Regions from separate parts of the Streptomyces sp. NBC_00258 genome, predicted to be linked through region 3. Evidence: riboswitches for the same ligand, from Rfam matches in the RefSeq annotation. Region 3 holds a riboswitch; each other region holds the start of a gene.
The links. A riboswitch is a leader RNA that binds a small molecule or an ion and turns the genes downstream of it on or off. The one in region 3 is predicted to bind cobalamin.
Positions count from the first base shown of each region.

Region 1: another riboswitch for cobalamin. It lies ahead of OG718_RS44025 (ABC transporter substrate-binding protein); the one in region 3 lies ahead of OG718_RS47370 (CbtB domain-containing protein).
Region 2: another riboswitch for cobalamin. It lies ahead of OG718_RS40500 (cobalamin biosynthesis protein); the one in region 3 lies ahead of OG718_RS47370 (CbtB domain-containing protein).
Region 4: another riboswitch for cobalamin. It lies ahead of OG718_RS20330 (ribonucleoside-diphosphate reductase subunit alpha); the one in region 3 lies ahead of OG718_RS47370 (CbtB domain-containing protein).

Region 1 covers NZ_CP108081.1:9,886,081-9,891,719, forward strand. The annotation lists gene OG718_RS44020 (TIGR03767 family metallophosphoesterase) at 1-1,326, opposite strand, end outside; cobalamin riboswitch at 1,500-1,686, shown strand; gene OG718_RS44025 (ABC transporter substrate-binding protein) at 1,754-2,779, shown strand; gene OG718_RS44030 (FecCD family ABC transporter permease) at 2,776-3,789, shown strand; gene OG718_RS44035 (ABC transporter ATP-binding protein) at 3,789-4,679, shown strand; gene OG718_RS44040 (hypothetical protein) at 4,773-5,579, shown strand; gene OG718_RS44045 (SixA phosphatase family protein) at 5,576-5,639, shown strand, end outside.
Region 2 covers NZ_CP108081.1:9,091,390-9,097,028, reverse strand. The annotation lists gene OG718_RS40510 (inorganic phosphate transporter) at 1-737, shown strand, start outside; gene OG718_RS40505 (hypothetical protein) at 750-971, shown strand; cobalamin riboswitch at 1,094-1,237, shown strand; gene OG718_RS40500 (cobalamin biosynthesis protein) at 1,336-2,292, shown strand; gene OG718_RS40495 (cobyric acid synthase) at 2,289-3,821, shown strand; gene cobN (cobaltochelatase subunit CobN) at 3,818-5,639, shown strand, end outside.
Region 3 covers NZ_CP108081.1:10,657,770-10,663,408, forward strand. The annotation lists gene OG718_RS47350 (glycoside hydrolase family 43 protein) at 1-760, opposite strand, end outside; gene OG718_RS47355 (right-handed parallel beta-helix repeat-containing protein) at 953-2,137, opposite strand; gene OG718_RS47360 (four-helix bundle copper-binding protein) at 2,377-2,769, shown strand; gene OG718_RS47365 (histidine phosphatase family protein) at 2,869-3,528, opposite strand; cobalamin riboswitch at 3,659-3,800, shown strand; gene OG718_RS47370 (CbtB domain-containing protein) at 3,837-4,061, shown strand; gene OG718_RS47375 (CbtA family protein) at 4,094-4,864, shown strand; gene OG718_RS47380 (acyl-CoA dehydrogenase family protein) at 5,067-5,639, shown strand, end outside.
Region 4 covers NZ_CP108081.1:4,588,874-4,594,512, forward strand. The annotation lists gene OG718_RS20310 (DUF3311 domain-containing protein) at 1-6, shown strand, start outside; gene mctP (monocarboxylate uptake permease MctP) at 3-1,628, shown strand; gene OG718_RS20320 (nucleoside hydrolase) at 1,868-2,857, shown strand; gene OG718_RS20325 (GNAT family N-acetyltransferase) at 2,973-3,491, shown strand; cobalamin riboswitch at 3,554-3,694, shown strand; gene OG718_RS20330 (ribonucleoside-diphosphate reductase subunit alpha) at 3,834-5,639, shown strand, end outside.

The DNA of each region.
Region 1 (5,639 bases), 770 kb from region 3:
GCCGCTGCGGTACGTCGTGTCGATGCTGATGCCGATGACGTTCTCGGCCACCCGGAACGTGTAGTACATCCGGTCGCCGTCCAGGTTGTTCTCCGTGTAGCCGTGGCCGACCGGGCCCGCCCCGGCGTGGGCGGGGTCGAGATGCGCGGCCAGGTAGTCGTGCGGGGTGCACAGCCGGCGCCGTTCGTCGGACGTCACCGTCCGCGCCGAGGAGGCGTGCCGCTTCAGGATCGCCGAGAGCACCTCGCTCTTGGGGTCGTCGCCGGTCTGCAGCGCCTTCGCGTAGGCGGCCGCGTCCGTGGCCGGGACGGACAGCAGCTTGCGGGAGCCGACGGCGACGTCGCCCAGCGCGGGTGACAGACAGCCGCCGGGTATGTCGTCGTGGTTGCCGACCGTGGAGTACCACGGGATGTCGAGCCCCGGGCTGGTCACGGGCCGTATCGCGGCATCGAGGAAGCCGGGTATGCGGGGCAGCCCGCGCCGCTTGTCCAGGTCGCGCAGGGCCGCGTCGTCCGGGTGCCAGTAGAGGGGCAGGCCGGAGCTCTGGACGCCTTCGTAGACCGACGGGTCCCCGGTGTTCGGAGTGATCCTGCCGCCGCTCATCAGCGTGAGGAACCACTCCAGTTCGATCGCGGAGTTGTTGTCGACGTTGTCGCCCGTCGTCATCACGAACCCGGGCGCGAGGCCGGTGTGCGGCCCCTCGCCGAGCGCGTTCACCTGCTCCACGAGCGCCACCGCCCCCGCCACCGTCAGCGCCTCCTGGGCCCGCCACGCGGAGGGCTTGCGCGACCGCAGGAACTCGGTGCGCAGCGGGTTCTGTACGTCCGTGAGGTGCAGGTCGGTGAACTGCACGAAGCACGCGAGCGGTGTGCGCCGGTCCTGGCGGCCGGTGGCGGCAGGCGCGAGATCCCCGCGTACGACCACGGGCCATCCGGGGCCAGAGACCAGCCGTCGGTAGGCGCCGGTGTGCGCGCGGCCGCCGAGGCGGGCCGTCGTCTCCAGGGTGGTCGCCGCGTACGGGGCCGCGCGTCGCGCCGGCCGTCGGGCAGCTCGGGTGGCGAGGGGCGGCTGCGGGGCGGCACTCGCCGCGGCGGCCTGCGCGGAGGGGGCCGGGCGCTGCCGTGGGAAGACGGCAGCCGCTCCTCCGGTCGCTCCCGCGGCGACGGCACCGGACGCGAGTAGAAAGCGACGACGGTTGATCGAGGATGCGGACGGAGACGGAGACGGAGACGGAGACGGCGATGGGGACGGGGGCAGGGATGGGGAAGCGGGTGTGGGCGAGGGCGGGGGAGTGGATGCGGTCCCCGCTGTTTCGGTCCCGGTCATGGGGCGGCCCTCCGGTGCCTCCGAGAGACTCAACTAGCGGAACCACTCATTCAGGCCGCAGGGGCGGGGGTGTGAGCCGGGGTGTGGCGTGGCCGTGAACACCGCCGGAACAGGTGGAGCGGCCGATGGGGCGCCGCACTGCAGGTCCGCCCGCCGGTCCGCGACATCCGCCGTGATAGCTTGCCGAGGCCAGTCGAACCCATGTACGTGGGTCAGGGAATCCGGTGGGAATCCGGAGCTGACGCGCAGCGGTGAGGGTGACGGGCGTGGCATCGGCCACTGGATCGGAACGACGGTCCGGGAAGGCGCCTCGTCCGGGTGACCCCGAGTCCGAAGACCTGCTGGCGGCCTCCGCGGTCACGTGCCGACGGGGGAGCACCGTACGACCGGGCTCCGCGTTCGAGCCCTCGACGCCTGAGGAACTCCCGTGCCTGTCGCACGTCTTGCCCGCCCCGCTGCCCTCGTCCTGTCCGGAGCTCTCCTGCTGACCGGCTGCGGTTCGGGGGACTCGTCCTCCGACACGGACTCCAAGGCCGCCGTCACTCTCGACAACTGCGGACAGACCGTACGCGTCGAGTCCCCGCCCGAGCGGGCGGTCTCCCTGAACCAGGGCACCACCGAGATCATGCTCTCGCTCGGCCTCGCGGACCGTATGGCGGGTACCGCCACCTGGACCGACCCGGTGATGAAGGGCCTGGCGAAGGCGAACGCGAAGGTGGAGCGGATCGCCGACAACAATCCCTCCTTCGAACGGGTCCTGGACGCCGATCCCGACTTCGTCGCCGCCTCGTTCGTGTCGACACTCGGCAAGGGCGGCGTGGCCACCCGGGAGCAGTTCGAGAAGCTCGGTGTGCCCGCTTACGTCTCGCCCTCCGACTGCGTCGGCAAGGACAACGCCTCGGGCGGCGACGGCGCGCGGAAGAAGGCCCTCGGCATCGACGCCATCTACGGCGAAGTGCGCGACCTGGCCGAGGTGTTCGGCGTCGAGAAGCGGGGCGAGCAACTCGTCGCCGATCTCAAACAGCGGATGAAGAAGGCCACTTCGGGGATCGACGCCTCCGACGTCACCCTCCTGTACTGGTTCGCCAACTCCGACTCGCCCTACATGGCGGGCTGTTGTGGTGCGCCCGGCGTCATCACCCGGACCCTCGGCGCGAAGAACGTCTTCGACGACACGCACGAGGAGTGGCCCCAGATCAACTGGGAGACCGTCGCCGACCGCGACCCCGACGTGCTCGTCATCGGCGATCTGACGCGCAAGTCGCAGACCGCCGAGTCCGCGAAGAAGAAGATCGAGTTCCTGGAGTCCGACCCGGTCACCAGGAACATGACCGCCGTCAAGAAGAAGCGGTACGTCCTGCTCAGCGGGCAGGCGATGAACCCGACCATCCGCACGGTCGAGGGCGTCGAGCAAGTCGCCTCCGCCCTGCGGGAGTTCGGGCTCGCCGGGTGACACGGCCGCGTCTGGGACTGCTCATCGCCGCGGGCGTCGCCCTGCTCCTCGTGTCCGTCGCCTTCGCGATCACCATCGGTCCCGCGGACATCCGGGTCGGCGACGTCTGGTCCGTGGTCGCGTCCCATCTCGGCTGGGGCAGCTCGGAGTTGACCCCGATCCGGGACGGGATCGTCTGGGAGCTGCGGCTGCCGCGCACGCTCCTGGCGGCCGTGTGCGGGGCCGGACTCGCCGTGTGCGGTGCGGTGATGCAGTCCCTGCTGCGCAACCCGCTCGCCGACCCGTTCGTCCTCGGGGTGTCCTCGGGCGCCTCGACAGGCGCCGTGATCGTGGTCGTCCTCGGTATCGGCGGAGGGCTGGTCTCCGTCTCCGCGGGCGCGTTCCTCGGCGCGGTGCTGTCGTTCGGGCTCGTGCTGCTGCTCAGCCACACGCTGGGCGGGGCGACGGACCGTGTGGTGCTGAGCGGGGTCGCCGCCATGCAGCTCTTCTCCGCGCTCACCTCCTTCGTCGTGATGACCGCCGCCGACGCCGAGACCACCCGCGGGGTGCTGTTCTGGCTGCTCGGTTCGCTGAGCGGGGTCGGCTGGACCGATGTCTGGGTGTGCTTCGCGGTGCTCGCGGTGACCCTGCTGGTGTGCCTCGGGTACGCGCGGACGCTCGACGCGTTCGCCTTCGGCCAGGACGCCGCCGCGACGCTCGGGGTCTCCGTGGCCCGTACGCGACTGGTGCTGCTGTGTGCCACGGCGTTGCTGACCGCCGCACTCGTCAGCTCGGCGGGCGCGATCGGCTTCGTCGGCCTAGTACTGCCGCATGCCGCAAGGGCGTTGGTGGGGTCCGGGCACGCCAGGCTGCTGCCCGTCACCGCCCTCGCCGGAGCGGTGTTCCTGGTGTGGGTGGACACCCTGGCCCGCACCGTCCTGGATCCCCAGGAGGTGCCGGTGGGCGTGGTGACCTCGCTGATCGGCGTACCGGTGTTCGTGCTCGTGCTGTACCGGACGCGGAGGGCGTGATGACGGCGGAGGACATCAAGAACACCGAGCACACGCGGGTGACACCGGGAACCGAGGACGCACACGCGGCGCCGGGATCCGAGGACGCACGGTCGACACCGGGGGAGGGCCTCCGCGCCCACCGAGTGACGCGCACCGCCGACGGCCGTGTCATCCTCGACGGCGTCAGCATCACCCCGGCCCCCGGCACCACCGTCGGACTTCTCGGCCCGAACGGCTCCGGCAAGTCCACCCTCTTGCGCCTGCTTGCCGGCGTCCTCGCTCCGGCCTCCGGTGTCGTCACTCTCGACGGCAGCCCTCTCGCCGAACTGGGTCGCCGCGACATCGCCCGCCGTGTCGCCGTGGTCGAGCAACAGACGGACACCCAGGTCGAGTTGAGCGTCCTGGACGTCGTACGGCTCGGCCGTACACCTCATCGCCGCGCCTGGACCCCCGCGTCCGAGGCGGACGAGCAGGCCGTACGCGAAGCGCTGGACCGCACCGGCCTCACCGGACTCGCCCGTCAGTCCTGGCACACCCTCTCCGGCGGCGAGCGTCAGCGCGTGCAGATCGCCCGCGCACTGGCCCAGGAACCCCGCGAACTGCTCCTGGACGAGCCGACCAACCACCTGGACATCCAGCATCAGCTCGACCTGCTGAACCTCGTCACCTCACTCCCGGTCACCAGCGTCGTCGCACTGCACGACCTCAACCTCGCGGCGATGTACTGCGACCAGCTCGTCGTCCTGCGCGAGGGGCACGTAGTGGCCTGCGGCAGTCCGGGCGACATCCTCACGGAAGACCTCATCGCCGAGGTGTACGGGGTCCGGGCCTCCGTCACACGGGACGGCCCCGACGACCGGCCGCACGTGCGCTTCCTGGGGACCGTGGGTTCTCCGGCGCACCGGTGAATCGTGCTGGCCGCACCGGTGATTCGCGAACACGTGTCCGGAAATGACGTCCGCCTCCCTGCGCAGGGCCCCGTACGCGCCTACGCTCACCCCGTGCTGCGTATCACCGACGCCCGAACCGGCGAGCCCACCGACGCGACCCCCGCCCGCCGGGGCCTGACCCGCGTCGAGGCCCATGTGCCGCGCCCCGACACCACGGGCCTGCGCGTGCTCCTGGTGGCCGACGTCCTCGTACGCGCCCTGGAGATCAGCGGGACGCCCGTCTGGACCGTACTGACCGGCACGGAAGGGCGTGCGGAACTCCGCGCCCGCGCCGCGGCGCTCGGCATCCGGCCCTTCGAGGACGAGCGCGACAGCGGATCAGGCCTCGGCGAGGCCCAGGTACTGCGTGTGCGCGCCACGGAAACCGGGACGGCGGACGGTGCGTCCGGCACCGACGAGGCCGGGCTCGACATGGCCGTGAACGACGTGGCCGGGAAAGGCGAGGCGGCGAGCGGTCTGCAGGTCGAGGTCGCCCCGGCCGACGCCGAGAGTGGAGTGGCTGACGACGACGAGCGCGCCTCGGCCCTCCGCCTCGCCCTGCTCGCGTGCCCCCGCCGCGAACCCCTCCGGCTCGACGAGGCAGCCCTCGCGGACGCCGAGGACACCCTGCGGCGCTGGCGAGGCGCCGTCGCCACCTGGGCGACCCGACCGTCCGGCCCCATCCCCGACCCGGTACGCCAACAGCTGCGCGCCGCCTGGGAGGACGACCTGGACGTGCCCGCCGTACTCGCTGTGCTGCGCAAGGTGGAGACGTCGGGGACGGTCCCGGACGGCGCCCGCTTCGAGACGTACGCCTACGCGGACCGGCTCCTCGGGCTCGAACTCACCCGTGACATCGGCCGCGAGACCCCGTCGTGATCGCGCGCGCCGGAGCGGGCCCGCTGCGCCGCCTGGTCGTGCTGCGGCACGCCAAGTCGG
Region 2 (5,639 bases), 1.6 Mb from region 3:
CCTCCAAGGGCTATCGCGCGGGTCAGATCACCTCCGCGGGCCTGGTCTCGCTGGCCCACGGCACGAACGACGCGCAGAAGACCATGGGCATCATCACGCTCGCCCTGGTCACCGGCGGTGTGATCGCGCCCGGGTCGAACCCTCCCATGTGGGTCATCGTCTCGGCCGGTATCGCCATAGCGCTCGGCACCTACCTGGGCGGCTGGCGCATCATCCGCACCATGGGCAAGGGCCTCACCGACCTCGCGCCGCCGCAGGGCTTCGCCGCCCAGACCAGTGCCGCGACGGTCATCCTGGCCTCCTCGCACCTCGGCTTCTCGCTCTCCACCACCCAGTCCTGCTCCGGCGCCGTGATGGGCTCGGGCCTCGGCCGCAAGGGCGGCGTCGTCCGCTGGTCGACCGCGACCCGTATGTTCATCGCTTGGGGCCTCACGCTGCCCGCCGCCGGTCTGGTAGGCGCGGGCGCCGAGTTCCTCACCAAGCAGGGCACCTGGGGCATCGTCCTCACCGGCGCGCTGCTGGTCGCGGGCTCGGCGGTCATCTGGGTCCTCTCCCGCCGCCAGCCGGTCACCCGCGACAACGTGAACGACGTCGAAGGCGAGCCCGCGGGCGTCGTGACCACCGCCATCGCCGCCGTCACCCCGCCGCCTGCGGGCACGGTCGCCACGGCCGACGAGTTCAAGACCACCATCCCGGGCCCGGACGCCACCGAGCCCGCCCGCCCGGCCACGGTGTAAGGAACCCACAGCATGAAGATCGACTGGGCAGCCCTCGGCTCCGTCTTCGGAGTCAGCCTCATCGTCACCGTCGCCCTCGTGGGCCTCTTCACCCTCGGCATCGTCGGCCTCTCCAAGCGCGAGTCCGCCTCCGCCCAGGGCGGCACAGCGACCCTCGCGGTCACGGGCGCGTACGCCTGCTTCGCCGCGTGCGCGGCGGCGGTGACGTACGGGATCTATCTGATCGTCGCCTGACGCGTACAGCGCCTCCGCACCTCACGACTCCGCCCCGCCGACCCCCCGGTCGGCGGGGCGGAGTCGTGTCCGTGTGTGGGCCTCAGCACACTCTCCCGTCGCAGGTCAACAGCAAGTTGACGGGTGTTCGTGGGCGTGGTGGACTGCCGGAGCCATGTACGGCGGCAGGAGAGGAAGCCGGTGCGAATCCGGCGCGGTCCCGCCACTGTTACCGGGGAATCGATCCCCCGGGAGCCAGGAACTCTCGCCGTCGGTCTCGTCGAACCAGGGCGTGGACACCCTGAGTGAGGACAAATCGCCATGCGCGGCTGCCCAAGTGCCTTTCGAGCGACGGTTGTACCCGACCTGACGGTCGGCTGAACCGATGAGTGCCGATCGCGTCTTCGCGTACGGCGCCGCCGCCGGCCTCCTCGGTGACCTGCTGCTCGGCGATCCCCGCCGGGGGCATCCGGTCGCCGCGTTCGGACGGACCGCGGGCGCCGTGGAGCGGGTGCTGTGGCGGGACCACCGGGGGTGGGGTGCGCTGCACACCGCCGTCTGCGTGGGCGGTGCCACCGGACTCGCGGCGCTCGCCGCCCGCTCCGTGCGTGCCTCGCGCGTCGCGTCCGTCGCGTTGACCGCCACCGCCACCTGGTCCGTCGTCGGCGGGACTTCGCTCGGGCGTGAGGCCCGGGCCGTCGGCGGGGCGCTCGCCGCCGGGGACGTCGAGGTGGCCCGGGAGCGGCTGCCTCATCTCTGCGGGCGGGATCCGCAGGCGCTGGACGCCGACGGGATCGCCCGGGCCGTCGTGGAGTCCGTCGCCGAGAACACCTCCGACGCCGTCGTGGGCGCCTTCGTGTGGGGTGCCGCGGCCGGTGTGCCGGGGCTCGTCGGATTCCGTGCCGTGAACACGCTCGACGCGATGGTCGGGCACAGGTCCGCCAAGTACCGGCGGTACGGGTGGGCCTCCGCGCGGCTCGACGACGTCGCGGGGTGGCCGGGAGCGCGGCTCACCGCCGTCCTCGCGGCCGTCGCGGGAACCGATCCGCGCGGGGCCGTACGCGCCTGGCGTGCCGACGCCGCCAAGCATCCGAGCCCCAACGCCGGGCCCGTCGAGGCCTCGTTCGCGGGGGCGCTCGGCGTGCGGCTGGGCGGGACGCTCTCGTACGCCGGAAGGGTCGAGCACCGGCCCGTGCTCAACGGCGAGGGGCGGGCCGTGGAGGTCGGCGACATCGAGCGGGCCGTACGGCTCTCGCGGCGCGTGGGCTGGCTCGCGCTCGGCGTGAGTGTCGCCGGGCGGCTCCTCGTCAACGGCCTTCGCACGAAGGGGCGTACGTCATGAGCCGGGGTACGAGCGGGGGCACAGGTGGGGGCCTGCTCGTCGCCGGCACCACCTCCGACGCGGGCAAGAGCGTCGTGACCGCCGGGATCTGCCGGTGGCTGGTGCGCCAGGGCGTCAAGGTCGCGCCCTTCAAGGCGCAGAACATGTCGCTCAACTCGTTCGTCACGCGGGAGGGCGCCGAGATCGGCCGGGCGCAGGCCATGCAGGCGCAGGCCGCGCGCGTGGAGCCCACCGCGCTGATGAATCCCGTGCTGCTCAAGCCCGGCAGCGACCGGAGCAGCCAGGTCGTCCTCATGGGCAGACCCGTCGGGGAGATGAGCGCCCGCGGCTATCACGGCGGCCGTCAGGAACAGCTCCTCGGGACCGTCCTGGAGTGCCTCGCCGAGTTGCGGGGCACGTATGACGCGGTGATCTGTGAGGGGGCGGGCAGTCCCGCCGAGATCAATCTGCGGCGGACGGACATCGTGAACATGGGGATCGCGCGCAACGCGCGGCTGCCCGTGCTCGTCGTCGGCGACATCGACCGCGGGGGTGTCTTCGCCTCCTTCTTCGGGACCGTCGCGCTGCTCTCGCCCGAGGACCAGGAGTTCGTCGCCGGGTTCCTCGTCAACAAGTTCCGCGGGGACGTGTCCCTGCTGGAGCCCGGCCTCGACATGCTCGAGAACCTCACCGGGCGTCGTACGTACGGGGTCCTGCCGTTCCAGCACGGTCTGGGCATCGACGAGGAGGACGGGCTGCGGATCTCGCTGAGGGGCTCGGTCCGCGAGTCCGAGGTCTCCTCCCCCGTCGGCGAGGACATCCTGCGGGTGGCCGTCTGCGCGATCCCGCTGATGTCCAACTTCACGGACGTGGACGCGCTGGCCGCCGAACCGGGCGTCGTCGTGCGGTTCGTGGACCGGGCCGAGGAACTCGTCGACGCGGACCTCGTCGTCGTGCCCGGCACCCGGGGCACGGTCAGGGCCCTGGAGTGGCTCCGGGAGCGCGGCCTCGCGGACGCCCTCGCCAGAAGGGCTGCGGAGGGGCGTCCCGTCCTCGGCATCTGCGGCGGCTTCCAGATCCTCGGCGAGCACATCGAGGACGAGGTCGAGTCGCGCGCCGGCCAGGTGGACGGGCTCGGACTCCTTCCCGTGCGGGTGCGGTTCGCGCGGGAGAAGATCCTCACGCGACCCGTCGGCGAGGCGCTCGGCGAGCCCGTCGAGGGGTACGAGATCCACCACGGGGTCGCCCAGGTCACCGGCGGGGCCCCCTTCCTGGACGGCTGCCGGGTCGGCGAGGTCTGGGGTACGCACTGGCACGGCTCGCTGGAGTCGGACGGCTTCCGCCGGGCCTTCCTTCGCGAGGTGGCGGCCGCCGCGGGGCGCCGCTTCGTACCGGCCGCCGACACGTCGTTCGGGTCGCTGCGCGAGGAGCAGCTGGACCGGCTCGGCGATCTGATCGAGGAACACGCGGACACGGACGCGCTGTGGCGGCTCATCGAGTCCGGCGCGCCGACAGGACTGCCTTTCATTCCACCGGGAGCGCCCGCATGAGCACAGTGTTGTTGTTGTCGACCGCCGACACGGATCTGCTGGCGGCGCGTGCCGCCGGCGCCGCGTACCGGATCGGCAATCCGACCCGCGTGGATGTCGCGGAGGAGCTTCCCGCGCTGGTCCGGGGCGCGGACGTCGCCGTCGTACGGCTGCTGGGCGGCAAGCGTGCCTGGGAGGACGGGCTCGCCGCGCTCAAGGCGTCCGGTATTCCGACCGTGCTGCTCGGCGGGGAGTCCGTCCCCGACGCGGAGCTGATGGCCGAGTCGTCCGTGCCCGCCGGGGTCGTCGCGGAGGCGCTGCGCTATCTCGTCGAGGGCGGCCCGGAGAACCTGGCCGAGCTGGCCCGCTTCCTCTCCGACACCGTGCTGCTGACGGGCGAGGGGTTCGAAGAGCCGCGGAAGATGCCCGAGTTCGGGGTCCACGGCGAGCGCGCGTACGTCGAGGGCCGTCCGACCGTGGGCGTGCTCTTCTACCGGGCCCACCAACTGAGCGGCAACACCGCCTTCGTGGACACCCTGTGCGACGCGATCGAGGCCCGGGGCGCCAACGCCCTTGCCGTGTACTGCGGTTCGCTGCGTGACGCCGACGCGGGCCTGTACGAGATCCTCGGCACGGCCGACGCGCTGGTCGCCACGGTCCTCGCCGCCGGTGGCACGCACGCCTCGCAGGCGTCCGCGGGCGGTGACGAGGAGGCCTGGGACATCGGCGCGCTCGCCGACCTCAACGTCCCTGTCCTGCAAGGGCTCTGCCTGACCTCGTCGCGGGCAGCCTGGGCCGGGTCGGACGCCGCCCTCTCCCCCATGGACGCGGCGATGCAGGTCGCGATCCCCGAGTTCGACGGACGCCTCATCACGGTCCCGTTCTCGTTCAAGGAACAGGGTCCGGACGACGTTCCGGTGTACGTCGCCGACCCCGAGCGGGCCGCCCGGGTCGCCGGGATCGCCGTGCGTCACGCCCGGTTGAAGCACAAGCCGAACGCGGAGAAGAAGCTCGCGCTGGTCTTCACCGCCTATCCGACCAAGCACTCCCGGGTCGGCAACGCGGTCGGCCTCGACACCCCCGCCTCGGCGGTACGGGTCCTCGACGCGCTGCGGGACGCCGGGTACGCGCTGACCGAATACCCGGACAACGGCGACGAGTTGATCCACCGGCTGATCGCGGCCGGCGGCCACGACGTCGAGTGGCTGACCGAGGAGCAGCTCGCCTCGGCCCCCGCACGCGTGCCGCTCGCCGACTACCGGGCCTGGTTCGACAAGCTCGACCCGGATCTGCGGAACGGGATGCTGGAGGCGTGGGGCGAGCCTCCGGGCAACCTGTACGTGGACGGCGACGACATCGTGCTGGCGTCCCTCCAGTTCGGGAACGTCGTCGTGATGATCCAGCCGCCGCGCGGTTTCGGCGAGAACCCGATCGCGATCTACCACGACCCGGACATGCCGCCGTCGCACCACTACATGGCGGCCTACCGCTGGCTGGACAACAGCTTCGGCGCCGACGCCGTCGTGCACATGGGCAAGCACGGCACGATGGAATGGCTGCCGGGCAAGGGACTCGGGCTCAGCGGCGGCTGCGCGCCGGACGCCGTCCTCGGTGAACTCCCGCTCGTCTACCCCTTCATCGTCAACGACCCCGGCGAGGGCACTCAGGCCAAGCGCCGCGGGCATGCCACGGTCGTCGACCACCTCGTACCGCCGATGGCGCGTGCGGACACGTACGGCGATCTGGCGAAGCTGGAGCAACTCCTCGACGAGTACGCGCTCGTGTCCGACCTGGACCCGACGAAGGCCCCGGCCGTGCGGGCCCAGATCTGGACGCTGG
Region 3 (5,639 bases):
CGAAGAAGATCCGCCACGCGCCGTTGTCGAGCTGTATCAGCGCGGCCCCCTCCCGAGTGCCGCCCCAGCCCGCCCAGTTCCCGGTCCTGCTGATCGTGTACGGGCCGGCGAGCGCGGTGCTCGTGGCGTACTCGATGTACTTGGACGTCTCGTTCTTCGTGAAGGCGTGGTACGTCGAGCCGATCTTCACGATGAACGTGTCGATGTGGTTGGCGCCGATGCCGGACAGAGCAACCGGTGAACTCCACGCGGTGAGAGCGGAGTTGGTGGCCCTGAGCAGATACGGAGTGAAGATCCACTCGTCGCTGGTCACCGAGCAGGACACGATGACGTTCACGCTGCCGTTGCTGTCGATGAACCACTCCGGCGCCCAGGCGCGCGACAGGTTCGCGATCGGCACGGTGTAGTCGTACAGGAAGGTCCAGTTGCTGCGGTCCGAGCTGCGGGCGAAGCCGATGGTGGTGCTGGTGTCCTGCCAGGTGTGCGTGGTGTAGGTGATGTAGTAGTAGCCGTCCGTGTGCTTGAAGACGCTCGCGTCGCGGATGCGGCCCGCGGGCGGCGTGTACGCGGATGCCCTGAGGAGCCGGAAGTCCGTCGCGTCGTCGGACTGGTAGACGTTCACGGTGCCGTCGTTGCTGTTGAGGAACGGCACGATGGTGTAGCGGGTGGCCGATCCGCGGGGCGGCGCGGCCGCGGAGGCCGTGCCGAGCAGGCCGGGCAGCCCGCCCACGACGAGCGCCGAGGCCGGCAGGGCGGCCATCGCCCGCAACAGGCTTCGACGCGAGGGCGCGAAGGGGCGGGAGGCGCCGGTCGCGTCCGGGGCGGTGGCGGGTCTGTAGGGGTTGTCTGGCGTGATCATCTGCGGCTCTCCTCGTTCGGACTGTGCTGGTGCTGCTGGTTGCGCCAGTCCCGTGGGCCCCGGGGTCGTCCGTCCCGGGGCCCACGGGGTGGTTCAGAAGCGGGCCCCGATGGCTGTGCCGTTCTTCGGGACGAGCAGGTCCCGGGCGGGCGGAAGGGAGCCGTCGGACGAACGCGGTCCCGTGATGGTGCCCGTGTTCGTGCTCACGACCGACGAGTCGTTCCAAGTACCGCCCAGATCCCAGGAGTTGCCGGAGGACATGGTGCCGGAGCCGAGTGCCGCGGGCCGTGCGTCCGCGACGGACAGGTTGGCGGTCAGGACCGCTTTTCCGCCCGAGCCGTCGGCGTCGAAGCCCGTGCCGGTGTTACGGAACGTGGTGGTGCGACTGAGGGCGAGCGCGCCCGGATTGCCGTTGTCGGTGACTCCGTGCGCCGCGTTCCGAAACGCGAGCGAGTTGCGCAGGATGTGGGCCACCGCCGGCGCCGGGCTCCCGCCGCCCAGCTTGAAGCCGTTGCCGTCGCCCGCGAAGTCCGGGAAGTTCCACCGGTTGAAGCCGTTGCCGTACGCGATCGTGTTCTCGACGACGATCGGCGAGGTGAACTTCCAGGCGTCGTAGCCGTCGTCGACGTTGTTCCACAGCCTCGCGCCCCGAACGACGTTTCCGCTCCCGCTGCCTTCCTTGATGGCCAGTCCGTCCGCGCTCTCGCCGTTCTTGCGCGGGTCGCGATTGCCGTAACTGTCCAGGTTCAGGATCTGGTTGCCCGCGGAGGCGCCCTGGAGCTGGAAGCCGGACTCGTAGTTGTCGTGGGTGATGAGGCGGGAGAACACGTTGTTGTTGCAGCCGTCGCAGTAGTAGCCGTACGGCCCGTTGACGATCTCCAGACCGGAGACCTTCCAGTAGGAGGCCTCCTGGTGGATGGCCCCGCGCTCGGCGCGCGGGATGCTGCCGCCGACCGGTGTGTGGCTGGCCGGCAGCTGCTCGCCGTCGATGACGACGCGCTCGCCCTGGTAGGCGCCGAGGGAGATCGGCTGCGACGCCGTGCCCGAGGTGGTGATCGTGATGTTGTCGGTCAGGGCGTAAGTACCGCCCCGTACGAGGATGGTGTCGCCCGCCTTCGCCCTGTCGACGGCTTTCTGGACGGTCCGCAGCGGTTGGTCGAGGGTGCCGGCGGCGGAGTCGCTGCCGTTGACGGCCACGACGATGGTCGACGCCGCGGCTGCCGGGGCCGGTAGCACCATCGTCGCCAACACGGCACTCAACACTGTCCCTGTGAGCATGCCCGCGATGCGCACGAGGCCTCCTTGTCTGCCGATCCGAAGGTTGTCGCGGGTCAGTGGTCGCACACTCCCGGTTGGTTGCCGGGGTATGCGCACCCGCACGAACGGATCGAAATACCGAACGTAGTTCGGTAAACCGGTCAGAACGTAGAGTGCGGCCGTGACCACGTCAACAACTTCGACACGCCCAGCAACTTCTGGCCCCGCCGCGCGCTGCGAAGACGGGGTTTGGCGTGGCGATGCCCGGCTACCCGAACCGCGTGTCACTAACAGAGCAACAGGAACTCGTTCGTTTCCTCGAGGACCGGTTCGCCTGTGCGCAGGCCTGTACCGAGTGCGCACGGGTCTGCGCCCTGCACGCGAGCCTCGCCGAACTCGACGGCCCCGACGACCAACAGGAGTTGCGGCGCAAGGGCATCCTGTGCGCGGAGGTCTGCGACGCGACCTGCCGCGCCCTGGCCGAGCAGGTCACGCAGGCCGAGGCGGGGATGCGCGCTCAGGTGGAGTGGTGCCGTGCCGTCTGCCTGGAGACCGCCGAGGTCTTCGACCGGAACCCCGGCGCCGAGAAGGGCGCCGAGGCCTGCCGTGACTGCGCACGCGCCTGCACGGAGTTTCTCGCCCTCCTGAGGTGAGGTCTCGTGCGGCGAGTCCCGTGCACAGCTGACGTGTCCCGAGGAACCGTTCAGCCGGGCGCCCGCCGCGGTCTACCTCCCCCGAGCGCCCGCTGCGGCCTACCTCCCGAGCGCCCGCCCGACCCGCACATTCCAGCGCGAGGCCCGCCCGCTGAACTCCGTCACGACCAACGGCGGCACGTCGACGCGCCAGAACGCCGACTCCGGGGCACCCAGCGCCCGCACCACCCCGGCCCGTACGATCTCCGGCTCGACGACGGCGATGATTCGGACGGAGCCTGGCCCTGAAGCTGAAGCTGAAGCAGAAGTTGAAGCCGAGTCGGAGTCGGAGCCGGAAGCCCCGGAGCCAAGTCCGGAACCCGGATCCGCCACCGCCTCCAGCCACTTCGCGACGCGTTCGCACAGGCCGACCACCGACTCGCCGCCGTGCGGTGCGGACGACGGGTCCGCGAGCCAGCGTCCCACCGCCTCCGGTTCGTCGGTGCTCACCTCGGCCAGGGTCGCCCCGCGCCAGCGGCCCACGTCCAGGCCGGCCAGCTCCGGTTCGGTGACGGCGAGGGTGTCGAGCCCGAGGGCGGCGGCCGTCTCCCGGCAGCGAACGGTGGGCGAGACCAGGACCTGGTCGGCGGTCGGCAGCGAGCCCGCGGCCGCCTCGGCGAGTCGCAGCCCGGCCGGATCGACGGGGCATCCGTCGTCGAAACGCGCCTCCCGCAACGCCGCGCTCATCGCTGGTGAGATCAACATCACTCGGCTGGTCATCGGCCCGTCCTCGCGTTCCACACGTGCTCAACACCCCTGTCCGTACCGGGAATTGGGGGCGTGACCAGGGCACCGGCGCGCCCCCGGCATTCCGTGCGCCCTTGGCCGCGCCTCCGCTTCGCGGTACCTTCTCGTCGATATTGACGACGGTACGACGGAAGCCGGTGAGAATCCGGCACGGTCGCGCCACTGTAAGCCCCGCACAACCGCCTCCCACCAGGGGAGGCGGAGGTCGAGCAAGTCAGACCCGTGGCCGTCGTCCTGTGCACCACCGAGATGGGACGCGAGTTCCCCCAGGAGGTCCTGCCATGGCGCAGTCCGCCGTCGCTCAGCCGACCGTAACCACCCCCGACGTACCCGCAAAGCTGCCGATCGGCGCGATCGCTCCCTGGGCGGTCTTCCTCGGCATCCTCATGCTGGTGCTGCTCTACTTCGTCGGCGCCGAACAGGGTGCCACCTCCCTGGTCTCCGGCGAAGGCGTGCACGAGTGGGTGCACGACGCCCGCCACCTGCTCGGCTTCCCCTGCCACTGACGGCGACAAAGAACCGACAGGACAACAACCCAATGAACTCCGTCACCGTCAGAAATCTCCTGGTGCGCGGCATGCTCGCGGGGCTTGCCGCGGGTGTGCTCGCCCTGGTCGTCGCCTACTTCCTGGGCGAACCCCGGGTGGACGAGGCCATCGCGTTCGAGGAGGCCCACGCCCACGAACACGGCGGCGAGGAACTCGTCACCCGTGCCATGCAGTCCACCGGCGGCCTGTCCACCGGCGTCCTCGTCTACGGGGTCGCGTTCGGCGGCATCGCCGCTCTCGCGTACTGCTTCGCCCTCGGCAGGATCGGCCGCTTCGGGCCGCGCGCCAGCGCGCTGCTGATGGCGGGCGCCGGTCTGGTCGCGGTCTACCTGGTGCCGTTCCTCAAGTACCCGGCGAACCCGCCCGCCGTCGGCGACCCCGACACCCTCAACCAGCGCACCGCGCTGTTCCTTCTCATGATCGTGCTCAGCGTGCTGCTGGCCGTCGCCGCGGTGATCCTCGGCAAACGTCTCGCACCGCGCCTCGGCAACTGGAACGCCACCCTCGCGGCGGGCGCGTTCTTCGTCCTGGCCGTCGGCCTGGCGTACGCGTTCCTGCCCTCCTTCAACGAGGCGCCGGAGGGCTTCCCGGCCACCTTGCTGTGGCAGTACCGACTGGCGACCCTGGCCATCCAGGTGACCCTGTGGACCGCGTACGGCCTGGTCTTCGGGCTGCTCGCGGAGCGCGTGCTGGCTCCCGAGCCGGCGGGGGCCGAGGGCGAGAAGGCGGCCGAAGGGCGGGCAACTCCCGTCGCGCACTGATCCGTTCGCACACTGATCCGTTCACGCGTCGAAGGGCCCCTGGAGCACATTCCCGGGGCCCCTTCGCACGAGTGCGTCCGGTAGGCGCGTACGTCCAGGTGGGTACGTCACCGGCATTCCCAATTTCTGGAACACGTTCTACGGTGTGCGCCGTCAGGTCCGGGTGGCCGAACGAGCGGGCCAGTGGGAGCCAGGAGGCGCCGTGCATCTCGAATACACGCCGGAGCAGCAGCGGTTGCGCACCGAACTACGCGCCTACTTCGCCGAGTTGGTCCCCGACGACGTGTACGCCCGCTACGGCGACCCGGCGGCGCAGAAGCGCTTCTATCGCGAGACCATCCGCCGACTCGGCTCCGACGGCTGGCTCGGCGTGGGCTGGCCGAAGGAGTACGGCGGGCGCGGTCTGACCCCGATGGAACAGTTCATCTTCTTCGACGAGGCCGCTCAGGCAGGCGTTCCGTTGCCGCTGATGGCGCTCAACACGGTCGGGCCGACGATCATGCAGTTCGGTACCGACGAGCAGAAGGGGTACTTCCTGCCGAAGATCCTCTCCGGCGAGCTCGACTTCGCGATCGGCTACAGCGAGCCCGACGCGGGCACGGACCTGGCCGCCCTGAAGACGAAGGCGGTGAGGGAGGGCGACGAGGACACCGGCCACTACACGGTCGACGGCCAGAAGATCTGGACGACGAACGGCGACACCGCCGACTGGGTCTGGCTCGCCGTCCGCACCGACCCCGACGCCCCGCCGCACAAGGGCATCACGATGCTTCTC
Region 4 (5,639 bases), 6.1 Mb from region 3:
GCATGAACGACGGCGTGAACGGCGTGGCACTCGCCGTCTTCATCTTCTTCTTCGTGGCCGTCACGGCCATGGGCTTCCTGGCCGCGCGCTGGCGCAGGGCCGAGACCGAGAGCCTCGACGAATGGGGCCTGGGCGGACGGTCGTTCGGCACCTGGGTCACCTGGTTCCTGCTCGGCGGCGACCTCTACACGGCGTACACGTTCGTGGCGGTCCCGGCGGCGATCTACGCGGCGGGCGCGGCCGGCTTCTTCGCCGTGCCGTACACGATCCTCGTCTACCCGCTGATCTTCACGTTCCTGCCCCGCCTGTGGTCGGTCTCGCACAAGCACGGGTACGTGACGACGTCGGACTTCGTGCGCGGACGCTTCGGCTCGAAGGGCCTGTCGCTGGCCGTCGCGGTGACGGGCATCCTCGCGACGATGCCGTACATCGCGCTCCAACTGGTCGGTATCCAGGCCGTCCTGGACGTGATGGGCGTCGGCGGCGGCGAGGACACCAACTGGTTCGTCAAGGACCTGCCACTGCTCATCGCCTTCGGTGTGCTGGCCGCGTACACGTACTCGTCCGGTCTGCGCGCGCCCGCCCTGATCGCGTTCGTGAAGGACACGCTGATCTACATCGTCATCGCGGTGGCGATCATCTACATCCCGATCAAGCTGGGCGGCTTCGACGAGATCTTCGCCAAGGCGGGCGAGGCGTACAGCCAGACCAACCCGGCGACGGGCGCGCCGCGTGGTGCGCTGGCACCGGGCGAGGCGGGCCAATGGACTTACGCCACGCTGGCGTTGGGCTCCGCCCTGGCCCTGTTCATGTACCCGCACTCGATCACGGCCACGCTGTCGTCCCGCAGCCGTGAGGTGATCCGGCGCAACACCACGATCCTGCCGCTGTACTCGCTGATGCTGGGCCTGCTCGCGCTGCTCGGGTTCATGGCGATCGCGGCCGGAGTCAAGGTCAGCAACGGGCAGTTGGCGATCCCGCAGCTCTTCGAGGACATGTTCCCGGCGTGGTTCGCGGGGGTGGCCTTCGCGGCGATCGGGATCGGTGCGCTCGTGCCCGCGGCGATCATGTCCATCGCGGCGGCGAACCTCTTCACCCGCAACATCTACAAGGACTTCATCCGGCCCGACGCGACGCCGGCCCAGGAGACCAAGGTCTCCAAGCTGGTCTCGCTCCTCGTGAAGGTGGGTGCGCTGGTCTTCGTCCTGACCATGGACAAGACCGTGGCCATCAACTTCCAGCTGCTGGGCGGGATCTGGATCCTGCAGACCTTCCCGGCGCTGGTCGGTGGGCTGTTCACCCGGTGGTTCCACCGGTGGGCGCTGCTCGCCGGGTGGGCGGTCGGCATGCTGTACGGCACTGTCGCGGCCTACGGTGTGGCCTCGCCCACGCAGAAGCACTTCGGTGGTTCCTCGAAGGAGATTCCCGGCATCGGGGAGATCGGGTACATCGGTCTGACGGCGTTCGTCCTGAACGTGGTCGTGACGGTCGTCCTGACCTTCGCCCTGCGGGCCCTCAAGGCACCCGACGGCATCGACGAGACGTCCCCCGAGGACTACACGGCGGACGCGGGCGACAAGGGCGTCCAGGTTGAGCTGCCGCCGGCGACGGCGGGGGCTGGTCACTAGCCCTTTTTCGCCCCCGCCGCCCCTACCCATTCCCGTCACTACTCGGGGGCTCCGCCCCCGAACCCCCGCTCCTCAAACGCCGGAGGGGCTGATCTTCAGCCCGTCCGGCGTTTGAGGACAAGCGCGTTCAGCGCGATACGGGGGTCTGGGGGCGGAGCCCCCAGGGACGGGACGGGTAGGGGCGGCGGGGGCGACAACTCCCCCTGGCGGCAAGGGAGCCCGCGGTTACGCTGGTCGGTGTGACCGCCAGCGCGCCGATCGTCCTCGACAGTGATCCCGGCATAGACGACGCCGTAGCTCTCCAGTACCTGCTCGGCACAGGCAGATGGGACCTCAGGGCCTACACCTCCGTGGGCGGCAACCTCCCGGCCGAGGAGACCTACCGCAACGCCCGCGCCCTGGCGAGAGCCCTCCGCATCGACACCGCCGTCCCGGTCCACCGCGGAGCGGCCCGCCCCCTCACCCGCCTCCCGTACGCGGCCGCCGCCCACTTCCACGGCCCCGCGGGCCTCGGCCACGAGACGCTGCCCGACTCGACCGCCGCACACCTGACGGAGTCCTCCGCACAGGCACTGCTGCGGCTCTCCCGGGAGCACGAGGGCGAGCTGACCGTGTGCGCCACCGGCCCGCTCACCAACGTGGCCATCGCGCTCCTGGAGGACCCGGCCTTCGCCCGCCGCGTGAAGAAGTTCGTGTTCATGGGCGGCAACGCGCAGGTGCCGGGCAACATCACCCCGGTCGCCGAGTTCAACATGTGGGCGGACCCGGACGCCGCCGAGGTGGTGCTCTCCTCCGGCATCCCGTTCACCATGGTCGACCTGGACGCCTCGCACCGCTGGCTGTTCGGCCCCGCCGACCTCGCCGCGCTGGAGGCGGCGGGGGCGGGCGCGGCGCTCGCGGCCCGGCTGCTGCGGGTCTACACCGACTCCTACCGCCGCCACGGCGGAGGCGACTCCTGCCCGCTGCACGACCCGCTCGCCGTGGGCGTGTGCGCGGACGAGTCGTTCGTGACGCTCGCGGAGGGAGCGGTCGTCGTCGAGTGCGCCAGCGAACTCACCCGCGGCCAGACCGTGTTCGTCCCCGCGGCCGCCCAGCGGAACTACTACACCGAGTCGCCCGCCCTGACCGCCCGCACCCGCCACACGGGCCGGGTGGCCCTCGGCCCGGGCCCACGCGACTTCACGAAGGACTTCGTCACGACCCTCCCGCAGTGGCCGGCCGTGGCCTGAGCCCGCCGCCTCGGACGTCCCTGGCACCGGCGCGACGCCCCCGACGCCGGTACCGGTACCGGTACGCGAGAAACTCGGCAGCCCCTCGTCGTACCCCTCGGGCACACTGCCAGGCATGGACATCGTGATCAGGCGGGCGAGGCCCGAGGAGTACGAGGCTGTGGGCGAGATCACCGCGCAGGCCTATCTCGGGGACGGGCTCCTCGACTTCGGCGAGAGCGACGAGTATCTGGGCGAGCTGCGGGACGTCGCGAAGCGGGCCGCGGCCGCCGACGTGCTGGTGGCCGTGCTGGGGGCAGGGGCGGGCGAGCGGGTCGTCGGCGGCGTGACCTTCGTCCCGTCCGGCGGGCCGATGGCCGACATCGCGCGCGAGGGCGAGGCCGAGATACGGATGCTGGCGGTCGCCACGGAGGCCCGCGGGCACGGAGCGGGCGAGGCCCTCGTACGCGCCTGCGTCGACCGCGCCCGGGCCACGCACGGCTGCGTACGCGTCGTGCTGTCCACCCAGCGCACCATGCACAGCGCCCACCGCATCTACGGACGCCTCGGCTTCACCCGCGCCCCCGACCGCGACTGGAACCCGGTCCCGGACCTCGACGACATCATGCTGCTCACCTACGAGTTGACACTCTGACACCCTCCGAAGCCGACACGACACAACATGTGGGGGTGCTTCCCGAGCCCGGCACAAGATGTATGCTCATGCTCGCTGTCGCCGCAGGGGAATCCGGTGCAAATCCGGAACTGTCCCGCAACGGTGTACTTGTGCATGTCTGTCCCTGGAGGAGAGCCGTGCGCCTGGTCAGTCCGAGGACCTGCCGACAGCGTGCCCAGGCCATCCGGCCCGGGTGCCATGACGTCCGGGCCTCGCGGAGTGGGCCGGTGGACGCGGCGTACCGCTGCGCAGAGCGTGTACCCCCGTGTGCCCCGAACCCCTCTCCCCGCAGGCTCCGTGCCGAGCGAGGGAGAGCCCCACGTGACCATCGCGCCAGCCGATCCGGTCTCAGCGAAAGCGCCCCAGTACCAGCAGGACAGGGCCGAGGCCGACGGACCGGGAACCGTGTTGCTGCGGACCCTGGCCGACCTCACCGCCGACCTTCCCGACGCCGATCCCGGCAGGGTCGCCGCCGCCGCGCTGCGCGGCCGGTCCTCCGTCGGGGCCGACGGGATCACCGCGGAGCTGCGCGAGCTGGCCACGGAGGCGGCCGCGGGCCTCATCTCCGAGGACCCCGTGTACTCGAAGCTGGCCGCCCGCCTGCTGACGATCGGCATCGCCGAGGAGGCCGCCTCGCAGGGGGTCCGCTCCTTCTCCGAGTCCGTCGCGGTCGGCCACCGCGAGGGCCTGATCGCCGACCGCACCGCCGAGTTCGTACGGACCCACGCGGCCCGTCTGGACGCGCTGATCGACCTCGAAGGCGACGACCGCTTCGGCTACTTCGGCCTGCGCACGCTGCACAGCCGGTATCTGCTGCGGCACCCGATCACGCGGTCCGTCATCGAGACGCCCCAGCACTTCATGCTGCGCGTGGCGAGCGGCCTCGCCGAGGACGACACGTCCCGCTCGGTCGACGAAGTGGCCGCCCTGTACCGGCTGATGAGCCGCCTCGACTACCTGCCGTCCTCCCCCACGCTCTTCAACTCCGGTACGCGGCACCCCCAGATGTCGTCCTGCTACCTCCTCGACTCCCCGCTGGACGAGCTGGACTCCATCTACGACCGCTACCACCAGGTGGCCCGCCTCTCGAAGCACGCGGGCGGCATCGGCATCGCGTACTCCCGTGTCCGCTCGCGCGGTTCCCTGATCCGGGGGACGAACGGGCACTCCAACGGCATCGTCCCGTTCCTGAAGACACTCGACGCCTCGGTCGCCGCCGTGAACCAGGGCGGCCGGCGCAAGGGCGCGGCCGCGGTCTACCTGGAGACCTGGCACTCCGACATCGAGGAGTTCCTGGAGCTGCGCGACAACACCGGTGAGGACGCCCGGCGTACGCACAACCTGAACCTCGCGCACTGGATCCCGGACGAGTTCATGCGCCGGGTGAACGAGGACCGCGTCTGGTCGCTGTTCTCGCCGGCCGACGTGCCCGAGCTGGTCGACCTGTGGGGCGAGGAATTCGACGCTGCCTACCGCAAGGCTGAGGACCGGGGGCTCGCCAAGAAGACCATCCCGGCCCGCGATCTGTACGGCCGCATGATGCGCACCCTCGCGCAGACCGGCAACGGCTGGATGACCTTCAAGGACGCCGCCAACCGCACCGCCAACCAGACCGCGCTGCCCGGCCACACGGTCCACTCCTCCAACCTCTGCACGGAGATCCTGGAGGTCACGGACGACGGCGAGACGGCGGTCTGCAACCTCGGGTCGGTCAATCTCGGCGCGTTCGTGGACACGGCGACGGGCGACATCGACTGGGAGCGGCTGGACTCGACCGTCCGTACCGCCGTCACCTTCCTCGACCGGGTCGTCGACATCAACTTCTACCCGACCGAGCAGGCGGGCCGGTCCAACGCCAAGTGGCGGCCGGTGGGCCTGGGCGCGATGGGTCTGCAGGACGTCTTCTTCAAGCTGCGGATGCCCTTCGACTCCGCCGAGGCCAAGGCGCTCTCCACCCGTATCGCCGAGCGCGTCATGCTCGCCGCGTACGAGGCGTCCGCCGATCTCGCCGAGCGCAACGGCCCGCTGCCCGCCTGGGAGAAGACCCGTACGGCGCAGGGCGTGCTGCACCCCGACCACTACGACGTGGAGCTGAACTGGCCGGAGCGCTGGGCCGCGCTGCGGGAG